2 regions of the Streptomyces noursei ATCC 11455 genome follow, and region 2 is predicted to be linked to the other one. Evidence: riboswitches for the same ligand, from Rfam matches in the RefSeq annotation. Region 2 holds a riboswitch; the other holds the start of a gene.

Region 1 (3,395 bases), 4.5 Mb from region 2:
GCGGGCGCTCTCGCCGCTCGTCGAGCCGCTGAGCCTGGACGAAGCCTTCGTGGACCTGGAGGCGGGCGGGGTGCCGGCGGAGACGGCCGCGGTGCGGGCGGTGGGGGAGCAGCTGCGGCGCGACATCCGGGCGGCCACGGGGCTGACCGGTTCGGTGGGGCTGGCCGGCGCCAAGATGCTCGCCAAGATCGCGTCCGAGGCGGCGAAACCGGACGGCCTGGTGGTGATCGAGCCCGGCACCGAGCGGGAGCTGCTCGGGCCGATGCCGGTGCGGACGCTGCCCGGGGTCGGGCCGGCGACGGCCGAGACGCTGCGCCGGGCCGGGATCCACACCGTCGCGGAGACCGCGGAGGCCGGCGAGGCGGAGCTGGTGCGGCTGCTGGGCAAGGCGCACGGCACCGGGCTGTACGCGATGGCGCTGGGGCAGGACGACCGGCCGGTGGTGGCCGAGCGGGACGCGAAGTCGGTGTCGGTGGAGGACACCTTCGAGGTCGATCTGACCGACCGGACGCGGGTGCGGAACGAGGTGCTGAGGCTGGCCGACCGGTGCGTGGGGCGGCTGCGGGCGGCCGGGCGGTCCGGGCGCACGGTGGTGATCAAGGTCCGGAACTACGACTTCTCGACGCTGACCCGGTCCGAGACGCTGCGCGGGCCCACCGACGACCCGGCCGTCGTCCGGGAGGCCGCGGTGCGGCTGCTGGAGACGGTGGACACCACGGGCGGGGTGCGGCTGCTGGGCGTGGGGGTGACCGGGCTGGCCGACTTCACGCAGGAGGACCTCTTCGCCCAGCTGGCCACGGAGCGGGAGGCCGAGGAGCAGGCGGCGGGCGGGGCCGCGGAGCCGGCCGAGGAGGCGGCGGGCGAGCCGGAGGCCGGCGTGGAGCTGCCGCGGCGCTGGTATCCGGGGCTGGACGTGGTCCACGAGGAGTTCGGCGCCGGGTGGGTGCAGGGCAGTGGCCTGGGGAGGGTGACCGTACGGTTCGAGACGCCATGGTCCGCACCGGGGCGGGTGCGGACCTTCACCGTCGACGATCCGGCGCTGCGGCCGGGCGAGCCCCTGCCGCTGATCGGCGGGCCGGATCAGTCGTCCGCGCCGGCGATCCGCCCGAAGTCGGTGTCGCCGGCGGGCGAGGCGGAGTCGGAGGCCGGTGAGGAGATATCCAGGCGGTAGTGGTGGTAGAGCTGGAGCTCCTGCTCGGGGGAGAGGTGCCGGCCGACGCCGAAGTCCGGGGCGTCCTTGATCAGCTTCCGGTCGTAGGGGATGTGCAGGCTGTCGCCGACCATCTTGCTCGGTTCCAAGGGGACGAACGCATCCCGGCTGAACAGGCCGGTGCGGACGGCCGCCCACTCCGGTTCGCCCGTCGCGTCGTCGAGGTACACCTCGTCGACGGTCCCTATTTTCGCGCCGTTCCGGTCGAACGCTTTGCGGCCGATGAGGCTCCGGGGATCGATATCGGTTTGCACGGTCCCTCCACGTGGTCGCAACTGCCTTGTGACCACTACGAAACGGCACATTTCATGCCCCGGCCACTCGAAGGATCGTTTCGGCGGTGCGCTGGTAGGCTGGCGATTGGCCGTCGACCCCATGCGGGAGAGTCCTTTGTCGTTCGCGACCAGGGCGCCGAAGGAGCAAATCCTCCCCGGAATCTCTCAGGCACACGTACCGCATGGACGAGGTCACTCTGGAAAGCAGGGCGGGCCACGGACAGGCACCATGCCGGAACCCCTCCTCACCGACGGTGAAAGCCGGACCGCAGCCCGCGGACCGGTGAAGCTCTCAGGTTGAGATGACAGAGGGGGAGGCCGTCCGGGCACCAGCGCCGTGGTGCCCCTCGTAGGTCGTACTGACCAGGAGGCCCCCGCAGATGAACACCCACCGCATCTCCCTGACCGAGCTGGAGCGGGGCATCCCGTTCGAGCAGCGGCACGTCGGCCCCGACCACGAGGCGCAGGCGAAGATGCTCGCGCAGGTCGGCTTCGGATCGCTGGACGAACTCACGGCCACCGCCGTGCCCGACGTGATCAAGAGCACCGAGGCACTCGGTCTGCCGGAGGGCCGCACCGAGGCCGAGGTCCTGGCCGAGCTGCGCGCGCTCGCCGACCGCAACCAGGTGCTGTCGCCCATGATCGGGCTCGGCTACTACGGCACCTTCACGCCGCCGGTGATCCTGCGCAACGTCATGGAGAACCCCTCCTGGTACACGGCCTACACGCCCTACCAGCCGGAGATCTCGCAGGGTCGCCTGGAGGCCCTGCTGAACTTCCAGACCGTCGTCGCCGACCTGACCGGACTGCCCACCTCCGGTGCGTCGCTGCTGGACGAGGGCACCGCCGCCGCCGAGGCGATGGCGCTCTCCCGCCGGGTCGGCAAGGTCAAGCAGGGCGTCTTCCTGGTCGACGCCGACTGTCTGCCGCAGACCGTCGCCGTGATCCGGGCCCGGGCTGAACCGACCGGTGTGGAGGTCGTGGTCGCCGACCTGTCCGACGGCATCCCCGAGGAGATCGCCGAGCGCGGCGTCTTCGGTGTGCTGCTCCAGTACCCGGGCGCGTCCGGCGCGGTGCGCGACCCGCGCGCGGTGATCGAGCGGGCGCACGAGCTGGGCGCGATCGTCACCGTCGCCGCCGACCTGCTCGCGCTGACGCTGCTCACCCCGCCCGGTGAGCTCGGCGCGGACATCGCGGTCGGCACCAGCCAGCGCTTCGGCGTCCCGATGGGCTTCGGAGGCCCGCACGCCGGCTACATGGCCGTCCGCGAGCAGTACGCCCGCAGCCTGCCCGGCCGTCTGGTGGGCGTCTCCGTCGACGCCGACGGCAACAAGGCATACCGCCTGGCGCTGCAGACCCGCGAGCAGCACATCCGCCGCGAGAAGGCCACCAGCAACATCTGCACCGCGCAGGTGCTGCTCGCCGTCATGGCCGGGATGTACGCCGTCTACCACGGCCCCGACGGGCTGCGGACCATCGCCCGGCGCACCCACCGCTACGCCACGATCCTCGCCGCGGGCCTGCGGGCCGGCGGGGTCGAGCTCGTCCACGACGTCTACTTCGACACCCTGACCGCACGGGTGCCCGGCCGGGCCGCCGAGGTCGTCGCCGCCGCCCGCGAGGCCGGCATCAACCTCCGCGAGGTCGACGCCGACCTGGTCGGCATCGCCTGCGACGAGACCACCGGGCGCGCCCAGCTCACCGGCGTCTGGGGCGCGTTCGGCATCCAGGGCGACATCGAAGCGCTGGACGCGACCGTCGAGGAGAGCCTGCCGCAGTCCCTGCTGCGCACCGACGACTACCTCGGCCACCCGGTCTTCCACCAGCACCGCTCCGAGACCGCGATGCTGCGCTACCTGCGCACCCTCGCCGACAAGGACTACGCGCTGGACCGGGGCATGATCCCGCTC
Region 2 (3,395 bases):
GGTGGCGGGAGGGTCAGCCGGCGGCGAAGGCGGTGTACTCGTCGGCCGTGAGCAGGTCCTCCGGCTCGCCGCTGATCTTGACCTTGAACAGCCAACCGCCCTCGAACGGGGCGGAGTTCACCAGCGAGGGGTCGGCGACGACGTCCTCGTTGACCTCGGTGATCTCGCCGTCCACCGGCGAGTAGAGGTCGCTGACCGACTTGGTCGACTCCAGCTCGCCGCAGGACTCGCCCGCGGTGACGGTGGCCCCGACCTCGGGGAGCTGCACGAAGACGACGTCGCCGAGCGCGTTCGCCGCGTGCTCGGTGATGCCGACCGTCGAGACGCCGCCCTCGGCGTCCGACAGCCACTCGTGCTCCTTGCTGTAGCGCAGCTGCTGGGGGTTGTCCATGGCTCGATTCTCCTGTACGCGGGGGTGTGATCGTGAATGGGGTCTTGCCCAGTGAGACACGTCGTGCCGGACGCAACGGCGCAGGTCCGCGACGGGCACCGCGGACTCGCCGGCGCCGTCGGCTACTTCTGCCGCTTGTAGAAGGGCAGCGCGACGACCTCGTACGGCTCGTGCGTGCCGCGGATGTCCACCCGGACGCCCTCCGCGCCCGGCGCGGCGTACTCGGCGTCGACGTACGCCATGGCGATCGGCTTGCCGAGGGTCGGGGAGGGCGCCCCCGAGGTGACCTCGCCGATCACCGTGCCGTCGGCGGCGACGACCGGGTAGCCGGCGCGCGGCACCCGGCGCCCCTCGGCGACCAGACCCACCAGCTTGCGCGGCGGGTTCTGCTCGGCGCGCTCCGCGGCCCCTTCAAGCGCCGCGCGCCCGACGAAGTCGCCCTCCTTCTCGAACTTCACGACCCGGCCCAGGCCCGCGTCGAAGGGGGTGAGCGCGGTCGTCAGCTCGTGCCCGTACAGCGGCATACCCGCCTCCAGGCGCAGGGTGTCGCGGCAGGACAGTCCGCACGGGACCAGTCCGACGTCCCGGCCCGCCTCGGTCAGCGCCTCCCACACCGCGACCGCGTCGGCCGGCCGGACGAACAGCTCGAAGCCGTCCTCGCCGGTGTACCCGGTCCGGGCGATCAGCGCCTGCACGCCGGCGACCGTGCCGGGCAGGCCGGCGTAGTACTTCAGCCCGTCCAGGTCGGCGTCGGTGAGCTTCTTGAGGATGCCGGGGGACTCCGGGCCCTGCACCGCGACCAGCGCATAGGCGTCCCGGTCGTCGCGGACCGCGGCGTCGAAGCCCGCCTGCCGCGCGGCCAGCGCGTCCAGCACCACCTGGGCGTTGGAGGCGTTGGCGACGACCATGAACTCCCGCTCGTCGAGGCGGTAGACGATCAGGTCGTCGAGGATGCCGCCGTCGGCGGCGCAGATCATCGTGTAGCGGGCCCGCCCGACCTTCAGGGCGCCGATGTTGCCGACCAGCGCGTGGTCCAGCAGCGCGCCGGCCTGCGGACCGGTGACGGTGATCTCGCCCATGTGGGAGAGGTCGAACAGGCCGGCACGGGTGCGGACCGCGACATGCTCCTCGCGTTCGCTGCTGTAGCGCAGCGGCATGTCCCAGCCGGCGAAGTCGGTCATGGTCGCGCCGAGCGCGCGGTGCGTGGCATCCAGCGCGGTACGGCGGGGGGCTTCAGTCATCGTTCCGGGCTCCCAGGCATGGGTGACAAGACGGTCTCCCCATCTGTCATCGGAACCTGAGAGGTTCACCGGGAGCCCACGAACGGGCCCGGTTTGCACCTTGGGTGGAGCCGCCCCTTCAGCCAGGCAGTGGCTCGCTTTTCAGATCTGCCTCGCCCGCGCGGTATAGGGGCCTGAGAGATTCAAGGGAGGACTTGCTCCTTCGGCGCCCCGCCGTGGCGGCCGGGGACTCTCCCGCGCGGATTCAAGCGGCCGGTATGGAGTTGGGCTGGCTGTTGCACGAGTGACCTTCCGGTGTGCCCGTGGCGGCCACATCATTACACGGGATCGCCGGATACAGGAGCCCCGGCCGGCATCCCGTCCCCGCCCACCCGCACCGCGGCCCGGATCCGGGACCCGCCCGCGGACCGCCGGATCCGGTGGCGCCGGACGCCGTCGCCTTGCTGCCCATTACCTTTTCTTGACACTCTGCGGGCAGGTCGGGTCCCGAACCCGGCCTGAGCCGACGGGGAGGGGCGATCACGGTGCACAGCGAAGCGGCATACGCGACGACGGCGGGGACGGCACCCGGGCCCGCGCCCGAGCCCGCGCCTGCCGGGCCCCGGGCGGCGCGCCGCCCGCGCCCCACCGCCCGCCCCGACCGGGTCCGGATCACCGACCTCCGCGACGGCGCCCGCGCCCCCCGCACCGCGCTCCGCTTCGCACCCGGCGATCTGATCGTGGTCTCCGGCCTGCCCGGCAGCGGCAAGAGCACCCTGATGCAGCGGGTGCTGCCGACGCTCGACGGCCGCGGTGACCCGGTGTACCGCATCGACTCCCAGGACAGCCGGGAGCGTTGGGAGCGGGGCCGGCTGCGGCACCTGCCGTACGCGCTCTACCGCCCGCTGGTCCGGGCCGCGCACTATCGCGCCCTGCGCCGGGCGCTGCGCTCCGGCGGCAGCGTGGTGGTGCACGACTGCGGGACGCTGGCGTGGGTGCGCCGTTGGCTCGTCCGGACGGCCCGGCGCGACGGCCGGGGCCTGCACCTGGTGCTGCTCGACGTGCCGCCCGGGACGGCGCTGGGCGGCCAACGGGCGCGCGGCCGCGGGGTGTCGCGGTACGCCTTCGCCCGGCACCGCCGGGCGGTGCGCCGGCTGGTCGCCCGCGCCGAGGAGGCCCGGCTGCCCGCGGGCTTCCGCTCCGCGGTGCTGCTGGACCGGTCCGCCGCCGGGGTCCTGGAGCGCGTCACGTTCACCGCCCGCGTCCGCCCCGCTGGTGCGCCCGCCGCGGACGCCACCGGCTACGGGGAACGGCCCTCGGGGACCGTCCGGTAGATCAGGGCGGGGCCCGGTCCGCCGGAGGGGCCCGGGCCCGTTAGGGTCTGACCCACCGGGGCGGGCCCATGGACCCGCCCCCAGGGTCAGGGGCCGGGCAGCGCGGCCAGTAATGGGTGGGTGAGATGAACTATCCGGACAATTACCCGCAGCACGGTGGTCCGGTGCCGGGGCACGTCCCGGACGCGGGGATACCGCAGTTGGCCTGGCCGGCCAACGAGCTGGAGGAGGTGCTGGCCGCGTCGGTCGGGCACCCCGAGGCCGGTGGCCGGATCGTCGAGGTGCTGGGCCGCAGCCGGGTGTGGGTGCCGCTGCCCGAGAGCGGCGGCCCGGAGAGCGCCGGCTTCGGCGCGGCCGGCCTGGACCTGCCGACCGTCGAGCTCGGCGGCGCCGCCTACGTTCCGGTCTTCAGCTCCGAGCAGGAGTTCCTGCGGGTCGTCGGGCCGCACA

The links. Region 2 has a riboswitch for glycine ahead of gcvT (glycine cleavage system aminomethyltransferase GcvT). Riboswitches for the same ligand answer to the same signal wherever they lie in the genome.
Region 1: linked by a shared signal. The riboswitch ahead of gcvP (aminomethyl-transferring glycine dehydrogenase) and the one ahead of gcvT (glycine cleavage system aminomethyltransferase GcvT) in region 2 are both predicted to bind glycine.

Annotation. Positions count from the first base shown of each region.
Region 1 covers NZ_CP011533.1:7,763,395-7,766,789, forward strand. Annotated here, with positions in the region: gene SNOUR_RS33105 (DNA polymerase IV) at 1-1,171, shown strand, start outside; gene SNOUR_RS33110 (PRC-barrel domain-containing protein) at 1,081-1,515, opposite strand; glycine riboswitch at 1,579-1,676, shown strand; gene gcvP (aminomethyl-transferring glycine dehydrogenase) at 1,866-3,395, shown strand, end outside.
Region 2 covers NZ_CP011533.1:3,285,058-3,288,452, reverse strand. Annotated here, with positions in the region: gene gcvH (glycine cleavage system protein GcvH) at 14-391, opposite strand; gene gcvT (glycine cleavage system aminomethyltransferase GcvT) at 514-1,632, opposite strand; glycine riboswitch at 1,666-1,783, opposite strand; glycine riboswitch at 1,784-1,879, opposite strand; gene SNOUR_RS13580 (AAA family ATPase) at 2,157-2,945, shown strand; gene SNOUR_RS13575 (enhanced serine sensitivity protein SseB) at 3,071-3,395, shown strand, end outside.